Regions from separate parts of the Paenibacillus sp. OAS669 genome, predicted to be linked through region 2. Evidence: riboswitches for the same ligand, from Rfam matches in the RefSeq annotation. Region 2 holds a riboswitch; each other region holds the start of a gene.
What was found. Region 2 has a riboswitch for cyclic di-AMP ahead of GGC63_RS08410 (KamA family radical SAM protein). Riboswitches for the same ligand answer to the same signal wherever they lie in the genome.
Positions count from the first base shown of each region.

Region 1: another riboswitch for cyclic di-AMP. It lies ahead of GGC63_RS27930 (hypothetical protein); the one in region 2 lies ahead of GGC63_RS08410 (KamA family radical SAM protein).
Region 3: another riboswitch for cyclic di-AMP. It lies ahead of GGC63_RS30255 (NlpC/P60 family protein); the one in region 2 lies ahead of GGC63_RS08410 (KamA family radical SAM protein).

Region 1 is NZ_JADBDR010000016.1:150,689-153,966, reverse strand. Features, by position in the region: gene GGC63_RS27940 (YafY family protein) at 1-62, opposite strand, end outside; gene GGC63_RS27935 (VOC family protein) at 176-607, shown strand; cyclic di-AMP (ydaO/yuaA leader) riboswitch at 1,020-1,213, shown strand; cyclic di-AMP (ydaO/yuaA leader) riboswitch at 1,371-1,521, shown strand; gene GGC63_RS27930 (hypothetical protein) at 1,656-2,054, shown strand; gene kdpF (K(+)-transporting ATPase subunit F) at 2,181-2,258, shown strand; gene kdpA (potassium-transporting ATPase subunit KdpA) at 2,316-3,278, shown strand, end outside.
Region 2 is NZ_JADBDR010000003.1:79,322-82,599, reverse strand. Features, by position in the region: gene GGC63_RS08415 (SDR family oxidoreductase) at 1-166, shown strand, start outside; gene GGC63_RS08410 (KamA family radical SAM protein) at 288-1,460, opposite strand; cyclic di-AMP (ydaO/yuaA leader) riboswitch at 1,799-1,937, opposite strand; gene GGC63_RS08405 (hypothetical protein) at 2,089-3,278, opposite strand, start outside.
Region 3 is NZ_JADBDR010000019.1:89,124-92,401, reverse strand. Features, by position in the region: gene GGC63_RS30260 (VOC family protein) at 48-464, shown strand; gene GGC63_RS30255 (NlpC/P60 family protein) at 793-1,635, opposite strand; cyclic di-AMP (ydaO/yuaA leader) riboswitch at 1,639-1,786, opposite strand; gene GGC63_RS30250 (aldo/keto reductase) at 2,093-3,073, shown strand; gene GGC63_RS30245 (aldo/keto reductase) at 3,166-3,278, opposite strand, start outside.

The DNA of each region.
Region 1 (3,278 bases), on a different contig from region 2:
TTGAAAGACTTCTTTTTGTTGATGATCATCATAATCTCGATCAGTCGTTTGGACTTTGCCATTATAAACTCCATTTCGTGTATTGCGACAAGTATTGTCACTATTGTGCGATATGACGCTAATCAAGTCCAAAACAACCAAAATTGGACAATTTCATTTAAAAGGAGATGTTGGAATGTCAATGCGCTCAACGTCGTTTATTATGCTGGATGGACAAGCTGCGGAAGCAATTCAGTTTTACCAGGAAGCGTTGAACTCGAAATTACTGTTCAAAACTACGTACGGGGAAGGCAAGGATGCCGATGGTTTACCTGAAGAGGTGAAAACCCGCATTTCCCATGCCGTGCTGCAAACCGGTGAAAATGATTTGATGGTCGCTGATATCTTTCCGGGGCAACCTTATGTAATCGGAGATCAGGTGAATATTTGCATTACAGCGACGCAGCAAAACGAGATTAAAGAAATGTTTACTAAATTGAGTGAAAAAGGGCAAGTGATATTCCCGCTGCAGGAAACTGAATTCAGTCCGTGCTTCGGAATAGTGAAAGATCGTTTTAACATTACGTTCCAGTTCTTCATGAATGATACAACGAGCAGTTGGAGCTGAAAATAAAAGGTTTTGACCGGGGAGGAATCCCCGGTTCTTTTATGAATAATTGATGATCCTGTATAATTTTACCGTGTAAGCTGCTGCGTGGGAACTACATTTTGTTCTTTCAGCAAAAGCTCGAAGCCAAAAACCGGATTGACGCAATCAGCATTGCAGAGAAAAACGGTTGGCTTTAGCTCAGTGCATTTTGGATAAAGAGGGTGCCGAAGCGCAGGAAATCAAAGGGAATCAATTTGTGAAAAATGGAGATAGAGTGAGCAGGAAGCAGTTATCTGGAGATCGCATGTAAAGTAAGCGTTGCCATCCTGGCCGTTGGTGTAATTTCATCGCACAAGTCTCCCAAGTGTTCTTTACAGTTAAGGGCAACTGGCGTAATATACAATTCATGATTTGAAAAAACAATGTTTCCAAATTCTGATCGCTTAATTTCCTTCTATAGGAAAGCGGGGGAACCAACACAGTGATATCCGTTCGGTGTGAGAGCCGTCCGCATATCGCTTGGGGTGAATCCGAAGGGTGCAAAGCTAGCTTGCGCCTGCCGGTAGGGCGACTCTCACCGCCCGAATCCGACAGCTAACCTCGTCAGCGTGGAACAGACTTCTAACTTCGCTATGCAGAAGTTCAAAGGGTCTATGGAGAGAGGATGATGAAGCTTGTGATCGCTATTAACGACCACAGGGCTTAAGCCTCTGTGGTCTTCTTGCGTTTTCTATTGAAAAACGATATGGAATGTTTCCATAAAACTTGATGAATATGACCTTGCAATGTATCGCTGAATCCTTAGTGCTAAGTAAGGAACGGGGGAACCAACGAGCTTACCGGCTCATGGGGTGAATCCTGAAATTTCAGGTAGGGCGACTCTCACGCCCGAATCCGGCAGCTAACCTCGTAAGCGTATCGAGAGAGGCAACGATGATCGTGTGCTTAGGTACAGCTATGGCTGTGCTTTAAGAAGCCGCGAGAAGAGTTCACCTCTTTTCGCAGGCTTCTTTTTTTGTGCCCTGATCCTGCTGCCTTCTCTTGAGAGATTAGGAGGAATGTGAAGATGAACGCCGCTCAAGAATTTATTCTTGTATCGGCGCCCAACAAAACCGGGGAAGGATTTATCCGGCTGCTGCTGTCCAAAGGCATTCCGTTCGCAGCAATTACGAACAGCCGGGCAGAGCAGGAGCGACTAGAGAGCTTGGGCGTAAAGCATACGATTTGGATCGATACGTCGGAATGCGAGTCATGGCTATTGCCTGACCTTCCGATCGGTAAAGTCTTTTTATTTGAAAGCTCCTTGAACTTGTGCTGCCGCTTCATTCAAATATGCAGGACCTGGACATCCAAAGAAATTTGCGTGGTGACGCATAATATGAATCCGCGGCTTGTCTATAAAGGTCTGGGAGCTGACCATGTCATTCATACTTCAAGCCATGATGTATCTTTCTTGATGAATTAATGCGGACGGAGGCATTCCTATGCAGGATGTATATATGGTAGTACTGCTGGCAGTAACGTACCTTTTGTTTTACGGCTTTTTGTCTTGGTGCAATCGGGTCGTTGAGGAGACAGGAGGCGAAAGATCATGATGGTTATCGCTGCCATCACCGTGCTTCTCTTCATTTATTTGGCTTATGCCCTGATTCATCCGGAAAAATTCTGAGCCTTTCATTCAGGAAAGCTCAGCAGACGAAGACAGCATTCATAGGAGGAAACGACAATGGGAATATTGCAAATCACCGTCGTGATTGTCATTCTAGTCCTGCTGGTCAAACCATTAGGGACCTATTTATATCACGTCTTTTCCAATGAAGGCAATCGTACGGATACCTGGTTTGCTCCTGTGGAGAAGGCAATCTATGCGGTAACAGGGCTGAAGAACCGCCAAGGGATGACCTGGAAGACGTATGCTCTAAGCTTCATCCTGACGAATATCGTCTTTGTGGCAATCGGCTATCTCATCCTTCGGGTTCAAAACGATTTGCCGCTGAACCCGAATGGTATTGATAATATGGAAGAAACGCTGTCGTTCAATACGGTCATCAGCTTTATGACCAACACGAATCTGCAGCATTACAGCGGGGAGTCGGGGTTATCCTACTTCTCGCAAATGGCTGTCATTACGATGATGATGTTCACCTCGGCGGCGACGGGGCTGTGCGCAGCTATTGCTTTTATACGCGGAATCACGAGCAAGGGAGAGACGATTGGAAACTTTTTTGAAGACTTTGTCAAAGCGCATATCCGGGTATTTTTCCCGCTCGCTATTGGGGTCACGATGGTGCTTGTAGCGCTTCATGTGCCGCAAACGCTGCAGCCGACCTTAAGCGTCAACACGTTGGAGGGAAGCCGGCAGCAAATCGCTATCGGGCCTGTAGCTTCGCTGGAATCCATCAAGCATCTGGGAACGAACGGAGGCGGCTTTTCCGGAGTCAACTCGGCTCATCCCTTTGAAAATCCGAGCGGTTTGACGAATGTGCTTGAAATTTTGTCAATGTGGTCTTTGGCGGCTGCCCTTCCGTACACGTACGGACGGTTTGCACGCAATCGGAAGCAGGGCTGGGTTCTATTCTCGGCGATGATGATTTTGTTCCTACTGTTTCTGTCACTCGTCTATACAGCGGAATCGGCGGGGAACCCGCTGATGAACAAGCTGGGAATCGACGCTTCGCAGGGCAGTATG
Region 2 (3,278 bases):
CATTACGGATAACTCGATTTATCCCGCGCTCGAGAAATTGGGGAGTCAGGAATGGAACCAACTTGACCCTAACGACATTGCCAAAACGATATTGTTTGCAATCAAGCAGCCGACTAACGTGACGATTAACGAGTTGATTGTCCGCCCCACATCGCAAAGCTTATAAAACGATGCCGCCCAACTTCCATTAGTGGTGAAGTTGGGCGGCGATTTCATTTACTACATAATTTTTAATTACGTGAAACACAAAAGAAGACATCCTTGGCAGGATGCCTCCCCCCTATAAATCAACTGCTCAAGCTTCTCCCCCGCGGCATGTCGGGAAGCTCATTTACAGAGACAATAGCCTCTGATTTTTTCTTGGGCCGCTTCCAATACTGCTCGTTTCCGGGCAAATCATCGAACCAGGCTGCATCCTTGGGGCAGTCCATTATCATGAATTTTCCGTATTGATCTTCGCGGGACTGATGATATTTTAAATAAGCCTTGCCGTTCTCTATCGCCAAAATTTCGATTTTTCCGGACGTGTGGCTCATGGATAACCGGATTCTTTTTCCCAAGCCGGAGGTTCTTGCTTTAGCCTGCTCGACAATCCAGTACACCTCCTGCAGCGAGAGGACAAAATCGCGATTCCCCGCAACGGGACGATTAATAAAGAAATAATAAGGAGTCACGCCTGCCCACGAGAGCTTGTCGAGCAGCTCGGCCAAGACGGCCGGGTTATCATTGATTCCTTTAAGAATCGGCGTTTGATTGACGACGATAGCACCCGCCTGATGCAGCGCCTCGAAGCCCCGCTTGGCTTCAGGTGTAATCTCGCGAGGATGGTTGATATGAGCCATAATATAAATGCGCTTGTCGGCTGTGGAATATTGGCGAATGGTATCAAGCAGCGCCTCATCCTCATAAATTCGCATCGGATTAAACACGGGGATTTTGGAGCCCAGCCGTATAATTTGCACATGCTCGATGGCTCTTAGCCGTTCCAGGATAGAGGCAAGCTTCGGCGTAGCAAGAATCAGGCTGTCCCCGCCCGTTAGCAGCACATTGTTGATTTCGGGATGGGCGGCGATATAGTCCAGGCCCGGATTGACATCGGACATCGCTTCCTTGACATCGTTACGAAACAACCGTTTGCGGAAGCAGTACCGGCAATAGGCACCGCACACCTCCGATACGATGAGCAGCGCCGTCGTCTTATACTTATGCTGGCACCCGGGGACCACATAGTTCGTATCCTCGTCGGATGCATCCCAACGGCCGTATTCGGACAATTCCCCATCATTCGGAATGACCAGCTTTTTGATAGGATCGCTCGGGTCGCTCCAGTCTATCAGCTTCAGGTAATAATCGTTCACGCGAAACACGAACTTATCCGTTATTTGCTGCAGTTTCTTTCTATCCTGCTCCGGGATTTCCGTGATTTTGTTAATATCGGTAATATATTTCGGTTGCGGCATGGGGGATCCTCCTTGAATTGACAGATTGTTTAGGCTGCAGTGAACCTACTTTCCTGCGGGCTTGGCTTCCTCCTTACATTTTTGCCTGTACTAACTGAATGTCTGGCAGCATCCCTCCCTCGCTCTTAATATGTTTTTACCATAATGAGTAAAATTTTATAATTATTGGTTTCGATAACAACAAAAAGACCCGAGCAGCAACAGGGCCTTTGTACTTTAGACTGCTTGCATACAGTCCGGTACAACGCCGACTATCGCTCTATTCGGGTCCATTCAGCCAAAATAAAAAGACCCGAAACCACGGGTCAATGAATGCAATACAGCATGCATAAAAATTCAATTTGACCCATCCACTGCTGACGAGGTTAGCTGCCGGGCTCGGGAAAGATGGTTCCCTACATGCAAATCATGATTCGCCCCAAAAAGTGGTTCCCCCGCTTTCCGATGAATAAACCGGAAATTAAGCGTATTCTTATAATACACTACGGCTAGGGTTGAGTCAAATTGTATCAGGATAATTTTGGGATCGCAACGGCTTCATTGCTCTCCCAGTACAATATCCCACGGGGTACATTGTCCTAATGAAAAGAGGCAGCCCCGGCGATCGGGACTACCTCAAATGTACCGTTTAGTTCAACGTCTTCAAAAACCGCTTGGCCTGGCCGCCCGGCGTTTCGAATAACTCATACACATTGACCGATATCGGGAATTCGAACTGCTCGCTCTGAATATTATTCGTTACAATATTTTGAATGCCGCTGACCAGCCTCTGCGCTCCGGTAAAGCTTCCATCCGCCGTTCCCAGCACACGGCCCAGCTTGTCGACGACCTCAAAATGCAGCTTGGAGAAATTGGAATCGACCACCACATTTTCCGCCTGCTTGATCTCCAGCTCCAGCTTCATTTTATAGGAGTATGAGCTGTTGGTAGCCAGGTAGTTCGTGCCTACCGTGGAATTAACCAGCCTGATGTCAAAAGGATACAGCTGCATCGTATCGGAATCCGTCTCCTTCTGCAGCGCCGTTTGTACGGAAGCGACAGCGACTTTGTACGGAGCCGCCGTCTGGCTGTCGAGCAGCCTCAAGACAAGCCCCTCTCCCGCTTCGGTTTGCGGCACGTTAAACGCATAGCTTACGACATAGCTCAGCCCCGGATTCATTGAAGCGGATACCTCCGTCTGGCGAACACCGGAATAGGCTGCACCGCCGCTGCCCACAAGCTCCGCATCAAAGGCGGGTATCGGTATCGGCTTATCGCTTGTGCTGGTAAGGATAAACTTACCGACCGCCGTTTTGTAGCCTTCTCCCGGATTCTGGGTCATATGAAGCTCCATCAGCGACACCTGCGTATGATCCAGAATTTTGGAGAGAGGGTCTACCGCGATCGGTGTTCCCATAGCATAAGCCGATGACACAGCGGAACCGGCTTGATTCCCGTAAGGCAGCGAGACGGCCACTCTGCCGATGTCGATAGCGACTCCCGCTTTCCCGCTTGTTCCGGAAGCTTGAGAGCCGCTTGCCTGAGAGCTTGCAGGCAGGAACAGGTCGGTTGTCATAACGAGCAGCCGGGCCGGATTTACATTGCTTTCGAGCGGAATCGCAAAATGAATATATTGCTTCTCCCCGGGCTCCAGCCCGACCGCATCCTTTTCCGTCCTTACGCCGGTGTACGTCTTCTCTGCACGCGCATCGATTCGAAAATCTGGAATCGTTTCCCGCCCTCCGGCTGGATTCTCAGCCAAAAGCGTAACGACCGCTACGGGCCCTTTCTCCGTATTCTGTCTCTCATAACCGACCGGCGTATAGGTCAGGTCGGAGT
Region 3 (3,278 bases), on a different contig from region 2:
GTACAATAAGATTACCCAATATAAAGTGATCTTAGGAGGTCATGCAGATGCAAGGTGCACAAACGTTTCGGGGGATAGCTACAATCAGTTTTTGGGCGGATGATCTGGATAAGGCAAAAGCGTGGTACACGGAGCTTCTTGGAATCGAACCGTATTTTGAGAGACCGGGCTATGCCGAATTCCGTCTTGGTGACTATCAGCAAGAGCTGGGACTGATTGATAGACGCTATGCACCCGCAGGTTTAGCGAAGGGCCCGGGAGGCGCAACACTTTATTGGCATGTAGACGATATATCCGCGGTTCTCGATAAGCTGTTGTCGATGGGGGTTGAGGAGCTCGAAGCGATGAAAGAGCGCGGCGGCGGCTTCATTACTGCCTCCGTTGTCGATCCGTTCGGCAACATTATCGGGATTATGAATAACCCGCATTTTGTGAAGGTGAGGGACTCCATAAGAGGAGAATAGCTTGCTGGAGGACATGTCTGCCTTTAAGCTCTTCTGCTTCGGAGGTCTACTAATATATATAAAAACAGGCTGCATAAGCAGCCCGCCAGGTTGTTGAAAAAAACTAACTTACGGAAAAATAGCAAATGGCTAGGTGGGGTATCCCTTGGAGGAGCGATAGCGTTCGCCTTTGTTTTCGGGAAATCCCCTCTATAAAGCGAATATAATCAAAAATTTCCCGAAAACAACAGCGACCGGAGGGGGATACCCCACTGGGGGTACCAAAGCTATTTATCCAATTTTCAGGTTTTTCAACAGACTCAAGCTGCGAAAAGCAGCCTGTTCCACCTTACAACGTAATAGCCTTGGCCCCTATGTACCTGGAGCCCCAATAAGAGCTGTACAGCGAATCAATGTGAACTCCGCGGGAATTCGTAGCCGAAATGAACTGTCCATTCCCCAAGTAGATTCCGACATGGGAGGCCCCCGCGAAGAATACCAGGTCGCCCGGCGAAGGGTTGGCAACGGAGACTCCTACCGTATCGTACATCTCATTCGAGGTTCTGGGGAGATCGATTCCCTGGTTAGCGGCAATGACAAAACGGACGAATCCTGAACAATCAAACCCGTTCGGAGTGCTGCCTCCCCATCGATAAGGAACGCCAAGATAGGCTTGGGCGAACTGCAGCATCGTATCCTGCTTCTTGGCTCTGTACCAGGCAGGGGCGTGGTACTTCCCATCCGCATCCACGATAGCGAGCTGATTGTCATTATCCCACTGCACTTTATAGCCGAGTGCTTCCGAAATGAAACGGAGCGGGATATATACGCTTCCCCGATCCATGCCGATCAAGGAAGTAACATCGATTTTTTTTCCATTGACAAGCACAAACGTATCCCCGGTTTTCAACTCCAGGGTCTGATTTCCCTTATTCATGGAGACACGAATTTCTTTTCCTTCCCTGGACCAGTTGATCTGGTATCCAAGCGCTTCCATCAGTGGACGGAACGGTACCTGAAGCTGGGAGTAGGTGTCCACGACAGGCTGCCCCTCAGGAAAGTTCACGATCGTATCATTAACCTGAATCTTGACTCCTTCATCCAAAGCTGAGGCATGGGCATGTACTCCGGCAAAGAGACTGCAAGAAATAAATGCAAACGAAAAAATAAGCTTTTTTCCAAAAAACTTCAAAACCTGATTCCTCCTAATTGCCTCCGAGGTTAGTTGACGGGTTAGGGAGAGGTTTTCCCTTATTCATCCAATAAACCGACGAATATTCACCCCAAAATAAGATGTCCCCCGTACAAGCACTTATGCTGTGCTGATTCGGCATTTTTTACTAAAAGCTGTCCATACATTGTATTCGTGAATCCATCGGCGAATCAGTGGGTAAGCTTCGCCAAACGCTCCATCATTTTCCGCAAAAAAAGGATAACTTTTCATGAGCAGTTACCAAGATACACCATAGGGGGCCAAAGTTAAAGGGACTTGCGGCACATTTTTGCATGGGAGCAAGACTTACGCTGAGGTAACTTAATATCCCCGGACTGCCTATCTTACCTAATATTGCGTACTGTTAAAAAAATCCAAGGAGCGGTATGATGAGAATGGGAAGTACCGCAGCACTCAAAATAAGGAGGTATGGGTTATGGAGTACACTTATTTAGGCCGTTCCGGATTGAAGGTGAGCAGGCTGTGCCTGGGAACCATGAACTTCGGCGTCGATACGGACGAATCGGAGGCTTACCGGATCATGGATGCGGCTGTAGATGCAGGGGTCAATTTTTTTGATACGGCGAATGTTTATGGCGGGCCGGGTGCGCGAGGGAGAACAGAGGAGATTATCGGCCGTTGGTTCGCTCAAGGCGGAGGCCGCCGGGAGAAGGTCGTGCTGGCGACCAAAGTATACGGAGATATGGAGGACCCGAATGACGGGCCTAATGCGGCCAGAGGGCTCTCTGCTTATAAAATTAGACGACATTTGGATGCTTCATTGAAGCGGCTTCAAACCGAACATATTGAGCTGTACCAGATGCATCACGTGGATCGCCATGCTGCGTGGGATGAGCTCTGGGAAGCGTTTCGCGTGTCTATTTATCAAGGCAAAATCGGCTATGTGGGGGCCAGCAATTTTGCAGGGCGCGATTTGGTGAAGGCTCAATATGAAGCCAAGAGCCGCCATTTTCTTGGGCTTGTGTCGGAGCAGCATAAATACAGCTTGCTGTGCAGATGGCCCGAGCTGGAGGTGCTCCCTGCGGCAGAGGAATTCGGGATCGGGGTTATCGCCTGGAGTCCTCTCGACGGCGGTCTTCTCGGCGGCAATGCGCTGAACCCTGCCCAAGGATCGCGCAGCGTCCGCATCCAGGCACGCGCCGAAGAGCGGCGCGGCCAGCTGGAGGTGTTCAGCAAGCTGTGCAAGGAGCTTGGCGAGAGTGAAGCCAATGTAGCGCTGGCTTGGACGTTAGTCCATCCGGCGATGACAGCGCCGATCATTGGGCCGCGGACGCTGGAGCAGTTCCAGAGTACGCTGCGTGTCACGGATATCAAGCTGGATGAGGATGTGCTGAAGCGGCTGGACGAGATTTTCCCCGGACCTGGCGGCGAAGCGCCTAAGGCGTATGCCTGGTAACATGGAATAGCCAATAATAAAAAAGCAGCGGCAAGCCAAGGACATGGCTTTCATGTCCGGCTGCCGCTGCTTTTTTTCATTCCATCATTTCATTAAAAATCAAAGTTGTCCGGATCCGGACCTACCCGAAGATCCTGATTCAATCGGTCTATTCGGTTCATATCATCGGCCGATAGCTCAAAGTCGAACAAATCCGCGTTTTCAA